DNA from 3 places in the Mesorhizobium sp. M0145 genome. Region 3 is predicted to be linked to each of the others. Evidence: predicted binding sites of a transcription regulator. Region 3 holds the regulator's gene; each other region holds the start of a gene.

Region 1 (6,262 bases), on a different contig from region 3:
ATCCACATCGGTTGCCAGATGAGCTTCGACTTCCCGCAGGAAACACCGCTGATCGCGATGCTAAACGTCCATTATTCGCGCGCATCCGATCTTGAGCGGCCGGACTTCCTGACGTCGAACCCGCCGGTGCCGATCGAAAGCTACCGCGACAGTTTCGGCAATTGGTGCAACCGTTTCGTTGCGCCGGCCGGGCGCTTTGCGTTCGGCACGGACGCGGTGATCCGCGACCCCGGCTCCTTCGAGACGCGCGAGCTGACGGCGTGGCAGCACGAGGTGCGCGATCTGCCGTCGGAGACGCTGCTGTTCCTGCTGCCCAGCCGTTATTGCGAGAGCGACGTGCTGTCGAATGAAGCGTGGCGGCTGTTCGGCAACACCCCGCTCGGCATTCCGCGCGTCCAGGCGGTCTGCGACTTCGTCCATAACCACATCGTCTTCAACTATTTCAATGCACGGCCGACGCGCACCGCCGCCGAGGCCTATCGCGAGCAGAGTGGTGTATGCCGCGACTTTGCTCACCTCGCTGTTGCCTTCTGCCGCGCCCTGAACATTCCGACCCGCTACTGCACCGGCTATATCAGTGATATCGGCCTGCCAAAGCCGTGGTCGGACATGGATTTCGCCGCTTGGATGGAGGTCTATCTCGGCGGCCGCTGGCATGCGTTCGACCCGCGCAATAACGCGCCGCGCATCGGCCGCATCCTGATTGCCTCCGGACGCGATGCCGCCGATGTGCCGCTGACCCACATTTTTGGGCCGGGCGCGCTGGCTGGCTTCAAGGTCTGGACGGACGAGGTCGTCGAATAGCCCCGCGCCGCCCTTTTGAACAACTGACCCTGTGAACAACTGGGCACTTCGGGCGTTGTGGGGACTGTGGAGCGTGGGCGGGCGCTCCGCCAATCTCGGTGCATCAACCAAGGCAGCACACCATGGCGGCGCATGGCGGGTCGAAAAAAGTGATCTATGCGGCGCTCGCCGGAAATCTTGCGATCGCACTGACCAAATTTGCCGCTGCCTTGTTCACGGGCAGCTCGGCAATGCTCTCGGAAGGCGTCCACTCGCTCGTCGATACCGGCAATGGCAGCCTGCTGCTTTACGGCATGCACCGTGCCGCCCGGCCGGCCGACCGTACGCATCCGCTCGGCCATGGCCGCGAGCTGTACTTCTGGAGCTTCATCGTCGCGCTCCTCGTCTTTGCACTGGGTGCCGGCATATCGTTCTACGAAGGCGTGACGCACATCATGGCGCCGGAGCCGATTGCCAACGCCAAGGTGAACTACGCTGTCCTTGGCGTTTCCTTCCTCTTCGAAGGCACCTCTTGGCTGGTGGCGCTGAAGGAATTCCGCCACCAAAAAGGCAGCCACGGCTGGCTCGAGGCGGTGCAGCTCAGCAAGGATCCGAGTGTCTACACCGTACTCTTCGAGGACAGCGCGGCACTTCTCGGCCTCGTTGTCGCCTTCGCCGGGATATCGGCGGCGGAACTGCTGGACATGCCGAAGCTCGACGGCGCCGCGTCGATCGGCATCGCGCTGATCCTGGGCGGGACCGCGATCTTCCTGGCGCGCGAAAGCAAAAGCCTGCTGCTCGGCGAGCCGGCTTCGCCCGAGGTGCAAACAGAGGTGCTGGCCATCGTCCAGCAGGACCCGGCGGTGCAGCGGGCGAATGGCGCGCTGACGCTGCATATGGGTCCGCAGGAGATCGTCGCCGCTTTGAGCATCGAGTTCGAGGATCATTTGTCGGCGCCGGAGATAGAGACCTGTGTCGAGCGCCTCGAGACGCGGCTGAAGGCGGAGATGCCGGAGGTGACGCGGCTCTTCGTCAAGCCGCAGACCACCGGCACCTGGGAACGCCGGAGCAAGGCCTTGGCGGCGTCCGGAGGGGAACCGGCCTGAGGAAAATGGCTGCGCCATCGGGCAGTCCCGGTTATGATTGCGGGCAAAAGCTCCAGGAGGAACGAAGATGAAAATCGACGGCGCGTGTCATTGTGGCGCTATCACTTACGAGGCCGAAGTCGATCCGGAAAAGACCACCATTTGTCACTGCATCGATTGTCAGAAGCTAACCGGAACGGCCTTTCGCGTCACCGTGCCGGCGTCCGAGGACAATTACAGGATCACCAAGGGCACGCCGAAGATCTACATCAAGACCGGTTCGAGCGGCGCCAAGCGCGCCCAGGCATTTTGCGGTGGATGCGGCTCGCATCTCTACGCCACGTCGGCGGGCGAGGGACCGAAGGTTTACGGTATCAGGGTCGGCACGGCACGGCAGCGCGAGCAACTGGTGCCGAGAAAGCAGATCTGGCACCGCTCGGCGCTGCATTGGCTGCCGGAATTCGAAGGCACAACCATCATCGAGGAGCAGTAGCGCCAGACCCGGGCGAAGCCTCCGGTTCCGGCGTAGCTCTCAATCGTCGCCTTCGACGACCCTTAGCCTCAACTGCCCGGTTTTCGAATCGGCGACGCGCGGGCTACTTTCCGCTTTTGCTCCGCTGCCATTCGAACCAGCGGTGTCCTCCGCCGGCTGCACGCCAAACTCTAGCGCCTCGATCTTTTGTCCGCGCCTGGTCACCTTCGATGTCGAGACCAGAATGTCGTCGATATCCTTGGCCGATTGGCCGAAATGCGTCTGCAATTTGCGCACCCGCTCGTCGAGCCGGGAAACATCTTCCATCAGCCGGATAACCTCGCCCTGGATCAGGTGTGCCTGCTCGCGCATGCGGGCATCCTTGAGGATTGCCTGGATGACCTGGATCGACAGCATCAAAAGCGATGGCGAGACGATGACGATCCGCGAGCGATGCGCCTTTTGGACAACGGCCTCGAAATTCTCATGGATTTCGGCGAACACCGATTCCGAAGGCACGAACATGAAGGCGGTGTCCTGCGTCTCGCCCTGGATCAGGTATTTTTCGGAAATATCGCGGACATGCACCTCGATGTCGCGGCGGAAAGCCTGTGCGGCGGACTTCTGCAGGTCGGCGCCTTCGGCGGCACGGATGGCATTCCACGCCTCGAGCGGAAACTTTGCGTCGATGGCAAGCGACGGTGCGCCGTTCGGCATCTTCACCAGGCAGTCGGGCCGGCTGCCATTCGACAAGGTCGCCTGGAATTCATAGGCGCCGTGCGGCAATCCGTCGGCGACGATGGCTTCCATGCGCGACTGGCCGAAGGCGCCGCGCGTCTGCTTGTTGGAAAGGATCGCCTGCAATTGCACGACCTGGCCGGCCAGCGACTGGATGTTGCCTTGCGCGATATCGATGACCGCCAGCCGTTCCTGCAGCTTGGCGAGGCTCTCATGCGTCGATCTCGTCTGCTCGGTCATGGTCTGGCCCAGGCGGCCGGTCATGGCATCGAGACGCTGGCCGATCGACTGTGTCAGTTCCGCCTGGCGCGCCCCGAACACTTCGGCGATGGCGCCCATGCGGCCCTGCATTTCCGCCTGGCTTGCCAAGATACCAGCCATCCGCACCTCGGCGTCGCGGGCGTGGTCGGCGGCTTCGGCGGCCGCCACTGCACGCGCCTTGGCCGATCGCCAGAGCGCAACGACGAGCGCCACGAACAGGCCGAGGAACAGCATTGCGCCGAAACCCAGGGCTTGGCCGAGCGTGATCGTGGTGGCGCCGAGGCGGGCGACAGGTTCGGACAGGATGGTGGCCAGATCGTTCATGTCGACAGCATAGATGATTCGGTCTGCCGGCACAGATCAAAACGTGAACGACCCGAAGGCGCCCCGGTTGACGCTTTTCCTGCGAGGTCTTAGGTGAGACGCCATGTCGATCAAGCCGCTTATCATCCTCCCCGATCCCGTCCTGCGCCAGGTTTCAAAACCGGTCGAGCGTGTCGACGGCGATCTGCGCAAACTGGCCGGCGACATGCTGGACACCATGTATGACGCGCCCGGTATCGGCCTCGCGGCGATCCAGGTTGGCGAACCCTTGCGCATGCTGGTGATCGACCTGGCCAAGGAGGACGAGACGCCGGCACCGCACGTCTTCATCAATCCCGAAATCCTCGAAAGCTCCGACCAGCGTTCGGTCTACGAGGAAGGCTGCCTGTCGATCCCGGATTACTATGCCGAGGTCGAGCGTCCGGCGGCGGTGCGGGTGAAGTTTCTCGACCGCGACGGCAAGCTGCAGGAGATCGAGGCCGAGGGGCTGATGGCGACCTGCCTGCAGCATGAAATCGACCACCTCAACGGCGTGCTGTTCATCGATCACATCTCCAAGCTGAAGCGCGACATGGTGGTCAAGAAATTCAAGAAGCTCGCCAGGGACAAGGCGCCGGGCAAGATGGTGGGGTAGGCGTCGACGAAATGCCCCTGCGTGTCATCTTCATGGGTACGCCTGAATTCTCTGTGCCGACGCTGCGGGCGATTGCCGGGGCCGGGCACGGGTTGACGGCCGTCTACACGCAGCCGCCGCGCGCCGGCGGCCGGCGCGGGCTCGAACTGACGCCGTCGCCGGTGCAGCGCGAGGCGGAGCGGCTTGGCATCGAGGTGCGGTCGCCGGTGTCGCTGAAGAGCGAGGCGGAGCAGGAGGCGTTCCGCGCCTTGCGCGCCGACGTCGCCGTGGTCGTCGCCTACGGATTGCTTCTACCCAAACCCATTCTCGAGGCGCCGCGGCTAGGTTGCCTCAACGGTCACGCATCGCTATTGCCGCGCTGGCGCGGCGCTGCCCCTATCCAGCGCGCCATCATGGCCGGCGATACCGAAACGGGCATTATGGTGATGCGGATGGAGGAAGGCCTCGACACCGGGCCGGTGGCAATGGTTGAAAAATGTCCCATTGGACCCGACATGACGGCCGGCGATCTGCACGACCGGCTGATGGTCCTCGGTGCTGCGCTGATCGTGCAAGCGCTCGAACGGCTGGAGCGGAATACGCTGACATTTACCACACAGGCGGAGGTGGGGGTGACCTACGCCAAGAAAATCGATAAATCGGAGACTCGCATAGACTGGCTGCGACCTGCCGGCGACGTGCACAACCAGATTCGCGGCCTGTCGCCCTTTCCCGGTGCATGGTGCGAGGCCGAAATCGGCGGCCGCGTGGAACGGCTGAAACTGCTTCGCTCGACGCTCTCGCAAGGCGCCGGCGAACCGGGAGGAATTCTCGATGACCGGCTGACGGTCGCCTGCGGGTCAGGCGCGATCAGGCCGGTCGAAGTTCAACGTGCGGGCGGAAGGCCCATTGCCGCGCAGGAGTTTCTGCGCGGGGCCAAGCTCGAAAAAGGAATGAAATTGTCATGAGCATGATGTCCATACGCGCGCCGACGCCGCGGGACCGCGAGGCGATCCGCCTTGTCGAAGAACACGCGTTCGGCCAGCAGACGGAGGCCGGACTGGTCGACGCGCTGGTCACCGGCGGTGATGCCGTCGTCGAACTGGTGGCGGACGAAGACGGGCAAGTGGTCGGCCATATCCTGTTTTCACGGCTCTTCGTGCAGAATGGCGGCAAGAGTTTCCCGGCGGTGGCGCTGGCGCCTCTAGCGGTCGAGCCGTCGTTCCACGGCACCGGCATCGGCGGTGCGCTGGTCCGCGAGGCGCATATCCGCCTGAAAGCTGCCGGCGAGACGCTCGCCGTGGTGCTCGGCGATCCGGCCTATTATGGGCGTTTCGGCTACAGCCGTGCCCGTGCCGCGAAATTCGACAGCGACTACCAAAGCGAGGCTTTGCAGGCGCTTGCCTGGGGCGAGGCGCCGGAGACCGGCAGGCTGGTCTACGCCTCGGCCTTCGGCTCAGCCCTCGCCGCCTGATTTCGCCTCGATCCGGGAATGCCGCGTTTTCGCCTCGACATCGAATATGACGGCAGTCTCTTCGCCGGCTGGCAGCGCCAGGCCAACCAGCCATCGGTGCAGCAGGCGATCGAGCAGGCGATCGAGAAGTTCTGTGGTGAGCAGGTTTCGCTGCGCGCCGCCGGCCGCACCGATGCCGGCGTCCATGCGACCGCTCAGGTGGCGCATGTCGATCTGATCAAGGCATGGCCCGGCGACAAGGTGCGCGACGCCGTCAACGCGCATCTGCAGGCGGCCAAGGTGCGCATCGCCATCCTGAAGGCCGCCGTCGTGCCGGATGGCTTCGATGCGCGTTTCTCGGCGATCAGCCGCCATTACCTCTACCGCATCGTCAATCGCCGCGCGCCGGCGGCGCTCGACAAGGGCAAGATCTGGTGGGTACCGAAGCAGCTCGATGCCGGTGCCATGCACGAAGCGGCAAAGGTGCTGCTTGGCCGGCATGATTTCACCACCTTCCGCTCGACCCAGTGCCA
Region 2 (6,262 bases), on a different contig from region 3:
GGCCCACCTCGGCGACGGGCACATTGAGGCGGATCGCCGTCAGCACGTCCTGCAGCGGGCGCCGTTCCGACGTATGGTAGAGAACATCGTTGGTCGCCATCAACGGGATGCCGGCCAGCTCCGCCATCGCCGCCGCCTGCTCGATACGGAAGCGGTCGTTGCCGCGGTAATCCGGCGAAACCGCAAGCCGCAGGTTTTCACCGAAACGATCCGTGAGCCGGCTAAGGAGTGCGAGGCTGGTTTCCGCGTCCGCCGACACATCCGGCAGTATGGCGAGCGACAGGAGATCGCCCCATTCGAGAAGATCGCTCTGTTTGAGGAGCGTCGCCCCTTTTTCGTTCTCGTCACGCAGATTGGCCTGCGTCAGCATGCGGCAGAGATGCCCCCAGCCCTTGCGATCCTGCGGGTAGGCGAGGATGTCCGGCGTGCCGTCGCAAAAAACCAGGCGGCAGCCGGGATGATAGGAAGCACCCTCCACCTTGGCCTGCTGCCAGGCGCGCACCACGCCCGCCACCGTGTTGCGGTCGGCGAGACCGATCGCCGAAAACCCCAGGAATTTTGCCGCGACCACCAGCTCCTCCGGTTTCGAGGCACCGCGCAGAAACGAGAAGTTCGACTGGATGCCGAATTCGGCATAGGGGTTGGCCGTCAGCGCATTCATGCGAAGATCCCATGCATGAACCAGCGCGGCGAGGGCTGCGAGGCGCTGTAAAGGCCCTGGCGATAGAGCCAGTAACGGCGGCCGTCGGCATCCTCGATGCGGAAATAATCCCGGGTCGGGGCATCTTCTCGTCCCGCCGCCCCTCGCCACCATTCCGGCGCGATGCGCTCCGGCCCTTCGGCGCGCGCGACCCGATAGAGCGCGCGCCGCCAGCGGAAGTTCAAAGGCGGGCCTTCCGGCATTTCGGTGGCCGGCACCTCGATCGGCTCGGGCGAACGGAAAAGCCGGATCGGCCGTTCCGGCTGGAAGACGGTCGAGGGAGCGTCCTTCGCCTTGTCCGGCTGCTTCGGCGGCGAGCTTCTCTGCGGCGCCTCCGTGAAGGGAAGGGTGGCGACGGCGCGCTCCGGCAAATGGCTCTCGACGGCGACCGGCTTCAAGACCGCGCCTTCGCCGAGCCGGGCGCGAATGCGGTCGGCAAAAAGCGCGATATCGGCACCGTCGTCGCTCGTCTCGCCGGCAAGGTCGGCCTGCTGCATGTCGAAGGCGGCGGCGGTCAGCACCGAAAGGCGCACGAGATCGAAGCCATAGCCGGCGTCGATATCCTGTTCGAGCGCGGCAAGCCTTTCGTGGAACAATTTCTGGATCAGCCGCGGCTCGCGCAGAGGCCGCGAGGTGCCGACGGCGATGCGGCTGACGCCGCCATCGACGCGGAAAAGCAGCAGCGCCAGCCGCCTTGCGCCCTCGCCGCGACGCTCGAGGTCGCTCTTCAAGGTGGTCGCCAGCATGCCGGTCAGCCGCTCGATGTCCTCGGTCAGCATGATCGGCTCGGCAAGGTGACGCTCGACCGAAAGCGGTGCCACCGGCAGGCGCGGCGACACGGCCTCCTCGAGGCGGCCAAGCGCCTGGTCGAGACGCAAGAGCAGCGATGCGCCGAAGCGGCGGGCCAGCGGCGCGCGCGGTGCCGCCATGACGGCGCCCGCCGTGCGCAGGCCGACGCTTTCGAGGCTGGCGCGTACCTCCGGGTCGATGCGCAGCGCCGCCAGCGGCAAGGGCGCGAGAAGCGCTTCCTCCTCACCATCGGGCACGATGCGGTCGCCAGCAAACCGCGCCGCCGCCCAGGCAGCACCAGGCGTGGCGGCAAGCCCGGCGCGGACATCGAAGCCCTGATGGAAAAAACGCGACAGGATATCGTCCAGCATCGAGCGTTCGCCGCCGAAAAGATGGGTGCAGCCGGTGACGTCGAGATAGAGGCCGTCGGTCCCGTCAAGCGCCACCAGCGGGGTATAGCGGTCGCACCAGTCGGCGAGGCCTTCGAGCAGGCGCCGGTCGGCCTCCGGATCGGCCTCCACGATGTCGATCGAGGGATGCATGGCGCGTGCGTCGGCTATGCCCATGCCGCGCTTCAGATTAAGCGCCTCGGCCCGCTCGTCGAGGGCGGCGATGCGCTGGGCGTTCCGGTCGCGGTGACTGATCACCAGCGGCAGGTGATCCGACGGCCGGGAACGCCAGGACCGCCCCAGACGCTGCCGCAGGATCCTCTCGGCGGCGAGATGCGGAAACCACAGGGATAGGAGTCTTTGGCCGTTCTGGGGCCCATTCCTGAGACCTTCCTTGCTCGCCCCGTCTTTCTTCGAATATGCGTTCATCGGGGTTCCACTCCAGTGTGAATTTTCCGGGCAAGGCCGTGCAGCTCTTGCCGATGGCGACGGTGAAGGCGGGCCGGCCGATCGAGCCGGCGAGCGGCCCGGCAAGCGTCTTACGCGTTGCCGCCGGTGCCGCCGACAGGATGAGGCGGACGGGCGCTGCCGTCGGTTCGGGCTCGCCGGCCTGGCGCAGCAGGAACAGCGGCCGGCCCGCACTCTGCGCGCGGGCGTGCAGCCGCCGCGTCGCGGTGAGGTCAAGCCGCTGCGGGCTGCCGCGGATTTCGAGGATGACGGCGGCCAGCGCCGTCATCCGGGCAGCCTCCTCGGCGATCCACAGCGCATCGAGCAGCCTTGGCGCCTCGGAAAACAGCAATTGCTCCGGCTCGATGCCGAAGAAGGCGTGAAGCCCCCTGGCATAGGGAAAGCCGGCCTCGCGGAAAACCTCTGATGTGCCGATCCACAGCACCGGCAATCGCGGCCCCTGGCTTAGGATCAGGCTGACGAGCGACAAGGCAAAACCGGCAACGGCCCCGGCATCGCGGGTCGCGGCGCCATGAAACTCGCTCACCGCCGCCTTCGGCAGGCCGCCGCTCAGCGCAGCATCGAGGCGCTCGGCGCCGGTGCGCAAAAACGCATCGGGCGGCGCCACGGCAAGGCCGCGCCGGACAATGGTCAGATTCCGAGCGGGTGTCGGATGCCGAGAGGGTGTCAGACTCTGACGAGGGACATCCGCGTCAAACGACGAACTGGCCGGCGCCTCCAGGCGCTCGGGCAAGGTCCCTTCGATCTTCGCGATCTGGCGGCGCAGGGCAAAAACAGTCTCCCGCGCCACGGCGCTTGTCGCCATGACGGTCAGCTTCCACTCACAATTGTTCCTGCTATGTTCCCTAGGATTCCAGAGGCCGCCCGAAGAGTCAAGCGGAGTCATGGGGAATTTATTCCTGTAGTGGGGGCATGACACGGGCACTCCAGCCCGACCATTTGCCGAGTCCGGCCTGAAAGCCTATATGCCGGGATCAAAGGACAAAGCATGGCTCGCATCTACCAAACACGCATCTGGCACGACCAGCTTTCGCCAACGATGGAGGAAATCGAGCTCCTGGCGCTGGAGGCCTATGCCCATCTGCCGGAGGACTTTCGCAAGCTGACCGGCGAGATCGTCATTCAGATCGCCGAATTCCCGACCGACGAGATCATGGACGACCTTTCGCTGGAAACGCCCTTCGACCTGCTCGGCCTGTTCGAGGGGCGCGGCATCGCCGAGCGCTGGAATCCGCAGACCGGCGAGGGGCCGAACCGCATCACGCTCTATCGTCGCGCCATCCTCGACTACTGGGCCGAGAACGAGGAAACGCTGGGCGACATCGTCACCCATGTGCTGATCCACGAGATCGGCCACCATTTCGGCCTGTCGGACGACGATATGGAGAAGATCGAAGAGGCAGCGGAGTAGGATGTGCTGATATTCAGGTGATGCCGGCCTGCGAACGGCGGCTTCCCGCACTTCCGGTGTTAACGTCCCCAAAAGTACGCTCCGCTCCGGTTCTCGGAAACCACCCAGTCTGGTCGCTTCGCGCCCGTCTTCGACTCCGGCGCGGCCTGACCTGAATCTCAACACACCCTGCTTCGGCGCTTTTGCAAAGCCTACCAATCGCTGAGCTTGGTGTCGGGGCCGTATTCCTGGCCCTCGATGTCCTTCACCACGGCCTGGCCGCAGCGCATGGTCTTGGCCTCCTTGTCATAGGCATAGGTCGGCGAGCCGAACAGGTGCCAGCCCTTGTTCAGCGCCGCCGTCACCTTGTGGCAGAAGCTGGCATCGTCCGGGCCGGACAGAAAGCGGTAGAGTTTCATTCTTCAATCCTGTCGTCAGTTACGTTAGTCATGCGCGAACAGCGGCGGCCTTCGCCAGCAGTTTTTCGGCCTGCGCCAGATGCAGCCGCTCGACCATCTTGCCGTTCAGCGCAACTACCGCCCTACCGGTATTTTCGGCGAACGCGAAGGCATCCTTGACCGCGCGCGCCTCGGCTATTGCTTCGGGCGACGGTGCAAAGGCGCGGTTCGCGGCTTCGATCTGAGCTGGGTGGATCAGCGACTTGCCGTCAAAACCCATGGCGGCCGCTTCCGTGCACTCGCGCGCAAACCCGTCCATATCGCGAAAATCATTGAAGACGCCATCGAGCAGGTCGAGGCCGCCGGCACGCGCCGCGAGCACCATTTGCATCAGCCATGGCACGAGATAGCGCCGATCGGGCGTGGCGAGAATGCCGGTGTCCTTGATCAGGTCGTTCGTTCCGGCAACGAAACAAACCAGGCGAGAGGCTGGGTCGCGGCCGAGCTCGGCGATCGGCCCGATATTGAGCAGCGCCTTGGGCGTCTCGATCATCGCCCACAGCTTGACCTCGTCCGCGATAAAATTGTCGTCGAGCACGTCGCCGGCCTCGAGGATGTCGCGCGGCGTGTCGACCTTGGGCAGCAGGATGGCGTCGGGCGTGCATTTTGCCGCGGCCGGCAGATCGTCGGCGCCCCATTCGCTCGACAGCGCATTGATGCGCACCACCATCTCGCAGCGCCGGTTGGAATGGCCGGCGAAAATCGCCGCCAGCTTTTCGCGCGCGGAAGGCTTGTCGGCCGGGGCGACGGCGTCCTCGAGATCGATGACGACGGTATCGCAGGCCAGCGATTGGATCTTGGCCAGCGCCTTGTCGTTCGAAGCCGGGACGTAAAGCACCGAGCGGCGCGGGCGGTAGCTTTCGGTGGTCATCTCCGATCTATGCCGTCTGCAGCCGGCCGAGGCAAGCCGTGCATAAAAACTGCGCGCAATTTCGGAAAATCTCCTCGTCTCCGCCCCGCTTGCCACCCGACCGGATGCGACAAGGGCGGCATGCAAGAGCGAACGAACTCCCGTTGGTCCCTGCCATACCGGCTTCGCCGCGAAAGCTGGTGGCTCGTCGATCCGCCCCGGACTTCGGTAAACCTCCTCCCTTTCGTCCGGAAATCCCCGCCCACCGGCCGCATCAAAGCCGCCGAGAAAGCCCGATCATGATAGTATTCCTCTCGGCGGCGCCGAGCTATTGCAACCGCTTCGGCGTTGCCGTCCTGCTCGTCGCGCTGGCCGATTTTTTCTTCTATGGCCAACCGGCGGGCATCACGCTTTTCCTGTTCGGCGTTGCGATTGCAGCGGCGAGCATGGCTCTCCATCCTCTCGGCGCCTTCAAGGATGGCAGGTTCTGGTTCAAGCCGGTTGCGCTGTTTATGGCGCTGCTGCCGCTTGTGGAAAATGTCAGCGCACTGTCCGTCTCCATCGCGCTGGCGGCGACGGCCATCTTCGCGCTTTCACTGGCCGGACGGTTGCGGCGCGGCCTTGCCCGTATTGCCGGCCAACTCTCGCTGTTCCTGCTTGCAACGCCATTTCGGCTCGTCCTTGATTTCTTCCGCTGGCGCATGGCGGCGCGGCGGCTTGGCCGGCGGCGCGTGCGCCTTGCGGCGATCGCCGTCTGGGTCATGCCGCTGGGCCTCGGCGCAGTGTTCCTCGCGCTGTTCGGCGCCGCCAATCCGGTCATCGAATATTGGTTCTCGCTGATCGACCTGATGGCACTGCTCGACCTCGTCCAGCTGCCACGTCTCGCCTTCTGGCTGTTCGTGCTTGCCTGCGTCTGGGCCTTTCTGCGGCCGCGCCTGCCGCGCTTTCTCCGCCGCCGCAGGGTGTCGCCAGCCAGCGCACCGGCGACGCCGGCCACCAGGACCACCATCGAGGACATCGTCTTCGGCAAGGCCGCTATCCTCCGCGCGCTCGTCGTCTTCAACATCCTGTTCGCGGTGCAGAGCGCACTCGACGCCACCTATCTGTGGGGCGGCATCGCGCTTCCCGACGGGCTGACCTATGCCGCCTACGCGCATCGCGGCGCGTATCCGCTGATCGTCACGGCGCTGCTGGCCGCCGGCTTCGTGCTGGCGGCGC
Region 3 (6,262 bases):
TCGTCGCCGTGGCTCCAGCCAAGCCTCGCCAGATAGTTGAGCAGCGCCTCCGGCAGGTAGCCCATAGCGCGATAGGCTTCGACGCCAAGCGCACCGTGCCGCTTCGACAGCTTGGCGCCGTCGGCACCGTGGATCAGCGGGATATGCGACATCGACGGCACCTCCCAGCCCATGGCCTGATAGATTACGGTCTGGCGTGCCGCGTTGGTCAAATGATCGTCGCCGCGGATGATGTGGGTGATGCCCATGTCGTGATCGTCGACGACGACGGCATGCATGTAGGTGGGATTGCCATCCGAGCGCAGAATAATGAAATCGTCGAGATCCTTGTTGGGAAAGCGCACGTCGCCCTGGACGCGGTCATGCACCACCGTCTCGCCGTCTGTCGGCGCCTTGATGCGGATCGCCCCCTTGGCGCCGGGCGGCGCCTCCGACGGGTCGCGGTCGCGCCAGCGTCCATCATAGCGGGGCGGAAGCCCCTTGGCTCGCGCTGCCTCGCGCATCGCCTCCAGCTCCGCCGGCGTCGCGTAGCAGTAATAGGCCTTGCCCACGCGCACCAGCTCCTCGGCCACCTCGCGATGGCGCGGCGCGCGCTCGAACTGCGAGACAGGCGCGCCGTCCCAGGTGAGTCCGAGCCAGGAAAGTCCGTCGAGAATGGCTGCCGTCGCCGCATCGGTGGAGCGCTCGCGGTCGGTGTCCTCGATGCGCAGCAGCATCGTGCCGCCTGTGTGCTTGGCATACAGCCAGTTGAACAGCGCCGTGCGCGCGCCGCCAATGTGCAGATAGCCGGTGGGCGAGGGGGCAAAACGGGTGACGACCTTATCGGGCATGGAACTCTCAGGCGGGCGAAGGAAGTGGGTTTGCGGACTTTCGCGCGTTGCGCGTTCATGTAGCATAGGAGGTCGAGGGCGCAAGGGGCAGACCCGATGGCTGTGCGAGGCCGTGGTGCGGGCGAGGGCGAGGACGTTGGCAGCGGCGTCAGCGAACGCTTGCTGTTTGCCGCTCCCCCGCCTGTCCTGCCGGCACCGGCATTGCTACCCGCTCGGCGCTTCGATGCTCCGTCGCTGCCGGCCAGCGACCCAGCAACGGTTCTCGTGCCCGCGGGCGAGCCCATCGTACGCCTGCCCAGGCGTTTCCGCCTCCCGTCACCGTCCCGTATCCGCAACAGCGTAACCTCGGCAGCCGGCCTGGAACTCGACCGCGGCATCGCCTTCCTGCTGGTGCCGGTGTTCCTCGCATGCGGGGTGGTCGTATATTTCGGGCTGTCGGTGGAGCCGGCCTTTCCACAGCCGATCGCAATCGCGCTCCTCGCGGCCCTTTGTGCCGTCGTCTCGCGGTCATGGCCCAGGACGCGCCTGTGCTTCATGGTGGCGCTGCTCTGCGCGCTTGGCGTACTTGCCGCCAAGTTCGAGACATGGCGTGTCGGAACGCATATGCTCGGTTCCGAAATCTCGACGCGGCTGACGGGTCGCGTCGTATCGTACGAGCCCATGGCGAGCGGCCGCATCAGGCTGACAATCGATGTGACCTCAACCGCCAGGCCGACACTGCGCTACATGCCGGAACGGGTCCGCGTTTCGGCGATGAAGATACCGGCTGAGCTGACCGCCGGTTCCGAGATCACCGGCTATGTGCGGCTGCTGCCGCCGACCGGCCCGGTGCGGCCCGACAGCTATGATTTCTCCTTCGACAGCTATTTCGCCGGTATCGGCGGCAGCGGCTTTTTTCTCGGCAATCCGAAAGTCGTGTCGTCGGGCAGCATGCCGCTTGCCGCGCAGCTTTCTTCCGCGATCGAAGACGCGCGCGAATCCATCGCCGACCATATCCGCAGCCGCATCGGCGGTGCCGAGGGCGAGATTGCTGCTGCGCTGATCGTCGGCGTGCGCGCCGGCATTCCCGAGGAGATCAACGAAGCGATGCGGCGCACCGGCATCTACCACATCATCTCCATCTCGGGGCTGCATATGGCGTTGGTCGCCGGCACCATCATGGCGCTGCTGCGGGGTGCCTTTGCGCTGTTTCCCGATTTCTCATCGCGACGGCCGGTCAAGAAATATGCCGCGGCCGCCGCGCTTTTTTCGATTGCGGCCTACCTCGTCTTTTCCGGCATTGTCGTGGCGGCCGAACGCAGCTTCATCATGCTGGCGGTGATGCTTATCGCCGTGCTGTTCGACCGGGCCGCGCTCACCATGCGCAACCTGGCGATCTCGGCCATCGCGGTCATCCTGGTGTCGCCGCACGAGGTGGTCGGTCCGAGTTTCCAGATGTCCTTCGCCGCGACGGCGGCCCTTGTCGGCGCCTATGCAGGCTGGTCCGATTACCGCGCCGGCAGGGCCACCACGCCGCCGCCGCGGCTGTCGCCGCTACGCTTTGCCACTCGAAAGGTCCTGCTGGGCATGTGCGGTCTGGCGATGACCTCGATCATTGCAGGGAGCGCCACGGCGCTTTTCGCCATATGGCATTTCCAGCGCGTGGCGCCGCTCAGCCTGTTCGCCAATCTGGCCATCATGCCCATCGTCTCACTGGTCGTCATGCCCTTCGCCGTTCTCAGCGCGCTGGCGATGCCGTTCGGTGCGGATGGCCCTTTCCTCTATGTCATGGGCAAGGGGCTGACGGCGATGATCGCCCTGTCCGGGTGGATATCGGAGCGCTCGCCGATCGATGCGGTCGGGCTGATTTCGCTGAGATCCGTCCTTCTGGTGACGATCGCCCTCGTCATTGCCAGCATGGCGACGACCTGGTTGCGGCTGGCGGCACTTCCTTTTGCGCTCGCCGGCTTGCTGACGACAACGCAGACACGCATACCCGACGTATTGGTCTCGGAGGACGCACGGCTGGTCGCGCTGCCGATCGGCAGCGGTGAACTCGCGGTCAACCGGGCACGCCCGAATGAGTTCACCATCGACAACTGGAAACGCGCGCTCACATCAGAGGCTATCGTCGCGCCGGAAACACCTGGAAAGAACGACCCGCAATTCGACATTGCCGATCCGGCCGACCTACCGCCGGGCATGCCGTTCATTTGCACGGACGGCCTCTGCCTTGCCAGACATCCATCCGGCGCGATCATCGCGCAAGCCAAGGACCGCGATACTGCGCGGCCAGCCTGCGCCTTTGCCAGCTTGATCGTCATCGACGACGCCACCGCCCATAACCCCTGCTACTACGACCGGCTGGTCCTCGTCGTCACCAAACGGCAACTGGCGCACGCGGGAAGTGCCGCCGTCTACTTCGATCCACAAGCGGCAACGCGCGCCGAAATCCGTTTCGCGGTCGAAAAATCATACCGGCCCTGGCACGTGCAGCGGAAATTTTCACGCGCGGCACGGGGCCTGCCGCCATACCGCAGGGCCGACAACCCCAAAGCCGGTGCCAAGGGCGGAGCTCAGTAGCGGCGGATCAGTCCGACGAGCTTGCCCTGCACCTTGACCCTGTCTGGTCCGAAGATGCGCGTCTCGTAGGCCGGATTGGCGGCTTCCAGGGCGATCGAGGCGCCCTTGCGGCGGAACCGCTTCAGCGTCGCTTCCTCCTCGTCGACCAGTGCCACCACGATCTCACCGGGGCTCGCCGTATCGGCATTGCGGATGATCACCGTGTCGCCGTCGAAAATGCCGGCCTCGATCATCGAATCGCCTTTGACCTCGAGCGCATAATGCTCGCCGCCCATGATCATATCCGGCGGCACCGAAATCGAATGCGTCTGGTGCTGGATGGCGTCGATCGGCACACCGGCGGCGATGCGGCCCATCACCGGGATCGAAACGGCGGCGACGACATCGTCGTCATTGCCGGCTGCAGGGACGCGCGACGATGTCGGCTTGCCCTGCCGAGGGGCGCCTTGCCCAAGACTACCCTGGATGACACTCGGCGAGAACTTGCGTGCCGCATTGAGGCCGGGGGCGATCGAGTCAGGCAGGCGCAGCACCTCCAGCGCACGGGCCCGGTTGGGCAAACGGCGAATGAAGCCGCGCTCCTCCAGCGCCGTAATCAGCCGATGGATTCCCGATTTGGAAGCCAGGTCGAGCGCCTCCTTCATCTCGTCGAAGGAGGGCGGAATACCGCTTTCCTTCAATCTTTCGTGGATGAACATAAGCAGTTCGTGTTGTTTGCGTGTCAGCATAGCGACCCCCAACAGAATCAGAAAAACAAACCCAGAACAAACACTATCTGTTCCAGTTGTGTTCCGCAACTGTTTAAAGTTTAATGAATGCGTTAAGGCTTGGGAAACAAACGACGTCCCCTACCGGCGTACCGCATTTTCACCGCCGCGAGCCTCATCGCCTTGATTCTGCTTTCGTTTGCGCCCTTCTGGCCTCCTAGAAGGCGGCACTGGCATCGGCCGTCGGTCGGCAAAGGGCACGGAAGTGAACCCCTATCGACTGTGCGGTTTGGTCAATGCACCGTGAACGAAACGAACTCAAAACGCCAACCTCGCGGTTAAGTCCCGGTTTCCACCGCCTGGTCAGGCTGCTTCTCGCCGGTGGAGCCTTGCTGCGCATAACCAGGTAATGGAAGAACAGTCGATGCGTGTCCGGCGTTGCGTTGGATCTTGGGGGAGCAGACAAATCATGACAGGAATTCCCGATCTCGCGGCCATAAAGGCGATGGATGCCGCGGATCCGCTGCGCGCAATGCGCGACCGCTTTGTGTTGCCGCAAGGAGTGATCTATCTCGACGGCAATTCGCTAGGAGCTGCTTCACGTGCCGCTTTCGATGAACTGCACAAGGCCGCGACCGAAGAATGGTCGCATGATCTCATCCGCGCATGGAACACGGCCGGCTGGTTCAACATGCCGCTTGAACTTGGCGACCAGCTCGGGCGCCTGATCGGTGCCGCGGCCGGCCAGACAGTGGTCTGCGACACGACATCGGTCAACATCTACAAGCTGCTGCACGCCGCCATGGCAATGCGACCGGAGCGGCAGGTCATCGTCGCCGAGGGCGATAGTTTTCCGACGGACCTCTACATAGCTGAGGGTGTGGTTTCGACGCGAAAAGATACGCTGCTGCGCCTCTCGGGGGTCGACGCGCCGACCGTCGAAGAGCTGATCGACGAACGCACCGCCGTGGTGCTGGTCAACCACGTCAACTACAAGTCGGGCGAACTGCGCGACATGCCGGCGCTGACGCGCAGGGCTCAGGAAGCCGGGGCGATGATCGTCTGGGATCTCTGCCACACCGCCGGCGCGATGCCAGTCGAGCTCGACAAGGCAAACGCCGATTTTGCCGTTGGCTGCACCTACAAATATCTGAATGGCGGCCCGGGCGCGCCTGCCTTCATCTATGCGGCTGAGCGGCATCTTTCCGACATCCAGCAGCCGCTCACCGGCTGGTGGGGCCATGCACGGCCCTTCGCCTTCGAGCCAGGCTATGCGGCCGGCACCGGCATCCGCCGGTTTCTGTGCGGCACGCAGCCGGTCCTGTCGATGCGCACGCTGAAGGGCGCGCTCGACATCTGGAACGATGTCGACATGACGGCGGTGCGCAAGAAGAGCATCGCGCTGGCGGATCTGTTCATCGAGCTTGTCGAGGCAAAGTGCGGCACTTACGGGCTCACGCTCGAAAGCACGCGCGATGGGGAAAAACGCGGCAGCCAGATCTCATTCATGCATGAGCATGGCTACCAGGTCATGCGCGCGCTGATCGAACGTGGCGTGATCGGCGATTTTCGCGCGCCATCGACCATGCGCTTCGGCTTCACCCCGCTCTATGTCGGCTATGCCGATGTCTGGCAGGCCGTCAAATTGCTTGAGGACATCCTGCGCACCGGTGCGTGGAAGGATGCGCGCTTCGCCATCAAAGCAGCTGTCACTTGAGATTGATGCGAGAGCTGGAATCGTGAGGCTGGCGACGACGCGCCGCGCGATGCTCACGGCTACGTTGCAAGGCCATATTGCCAGGGAGGCGCAGGGTGTTCGAACGTCACATTGCCGATTGGGACAACGCTTATGCCAACGGCGCCAACATAGCCGGCAGCGATCGCTGGCCGGCAGCCTGGATCGAGCCCGCGCGGGTTTTCCGCGACGTGCTTTCGACCGAGGGCAGGGCGCGGCTCGACATGGCCTATGGCGACAACCCACGCAACCGGCTCGATCTTTTCCTGCCGGCCATCAAGCCCAAGGGACTCGTGGTGTTCGTTCATGGCGGCTACTGGATGGCATTCGACAAGAATTTCTGGTCGCATCTTGCCGCTGGCCCTGTTGATCGCGGCTATGCGGTGGCGATGCCGTCCTACACGCTCTGTCCGCAGATACGCATTGGC

The links. Region 3 encodes LexA, which represses DNA repair genes until DNA is damaged. Its sites were predicted from a motif close to TGTTCNNNNTGTGTTCNG; they were not measured.
Region 1: the regulator LexA is predicted to act here: its motif matches at 3,696-3,713, upstream of NKJ28_RS07250 (DNA recombination protein RmuC).
Region 2: the regulator LexA is predicted to act here: its motif matches at 3,175-3,192, upstream of NKJ28_RS16540 (ImuA family protein).

Annotation. Positions count from the first base shown of each region.
Region 1 is NZ_JAMYTK010000003.1:46,674-52,935, forward strand. It holds gene NKJ28_RS07235 (transglutaminase-like domain-containing protein) at 1-804, shown strand, start outside; gene NKJ28_RS07240 (cation diffusion facilitator family transporter) at 927-1,889, shown strand; gene NKJ28_RS07245 (GFA family protein) at 1,957-2,361, shown strand; gene NKJ28_RS07250 (DNA recombination protein RmuC) at 2,401-3,663, opposite strand; gene def (peptide deformylase) at 3,767-4,297, shown strand; gene fmt (methionyl-tRNA formyltransferase) at 4,315-5,244, shown strand; gene NKJ28_RS07265 (GNAT family N-acetyltransferase) at 5,241-5,750, shown strand; gene truA (tRNA pseudouridine(38-40) synthase TruA) at 5,769-6,262, shown strand, end outside.
Region 2 is NZ_JAMYTK010000010.1:70,305-76,566, reverse strand. It holds gene NKJ28_RS16550 (error-prone DNA polymerase) at 1-661, opposite strand, end outside; gene NKJ28_RS16545 (DUF6504 family protein) at 658-2,136, opposite strand; gene NKJ28_RS16540 (ImuA family protein) at 2,069-3,151, opposite strand; gene NKJ28_RS16535 (metallopeptidase family protein) at 3,335-3,757, shown strand; gene NKJ28_RS16530 (DUF1737 domain-containing protein) at 3,949-4,155, opposite strand; gene NKJ28_RS16525 (HpcH/HpaI aldolase/citrate lyase family protein) at 4,184-5,065, opposite strand; gene NKJ28_RS16520 (DUF4153 domain-containing protein) at 5,344-6,262, shown strand, end outside.
Region 3 is NZ_JAMYTK010000013.1:159,574-165,835, reverse strand. It holds gene gltX (glutamate--tRNA ligase) at 1-830, opposite strand, end outside; gene NKJ28_RS19820 (ComEC/Rec2 family competence protein) at 927-3,392, shown strand; gene lexA (transcriptional repressor LexA) at 3,386-4,120, opposite strand; gene kynU (kynureninase) at 4,569-5,816, shown strand; gene NKJ28_RS19805 (hormone-sensitive lipase) at 5,912-6,262, shown strand, end outside.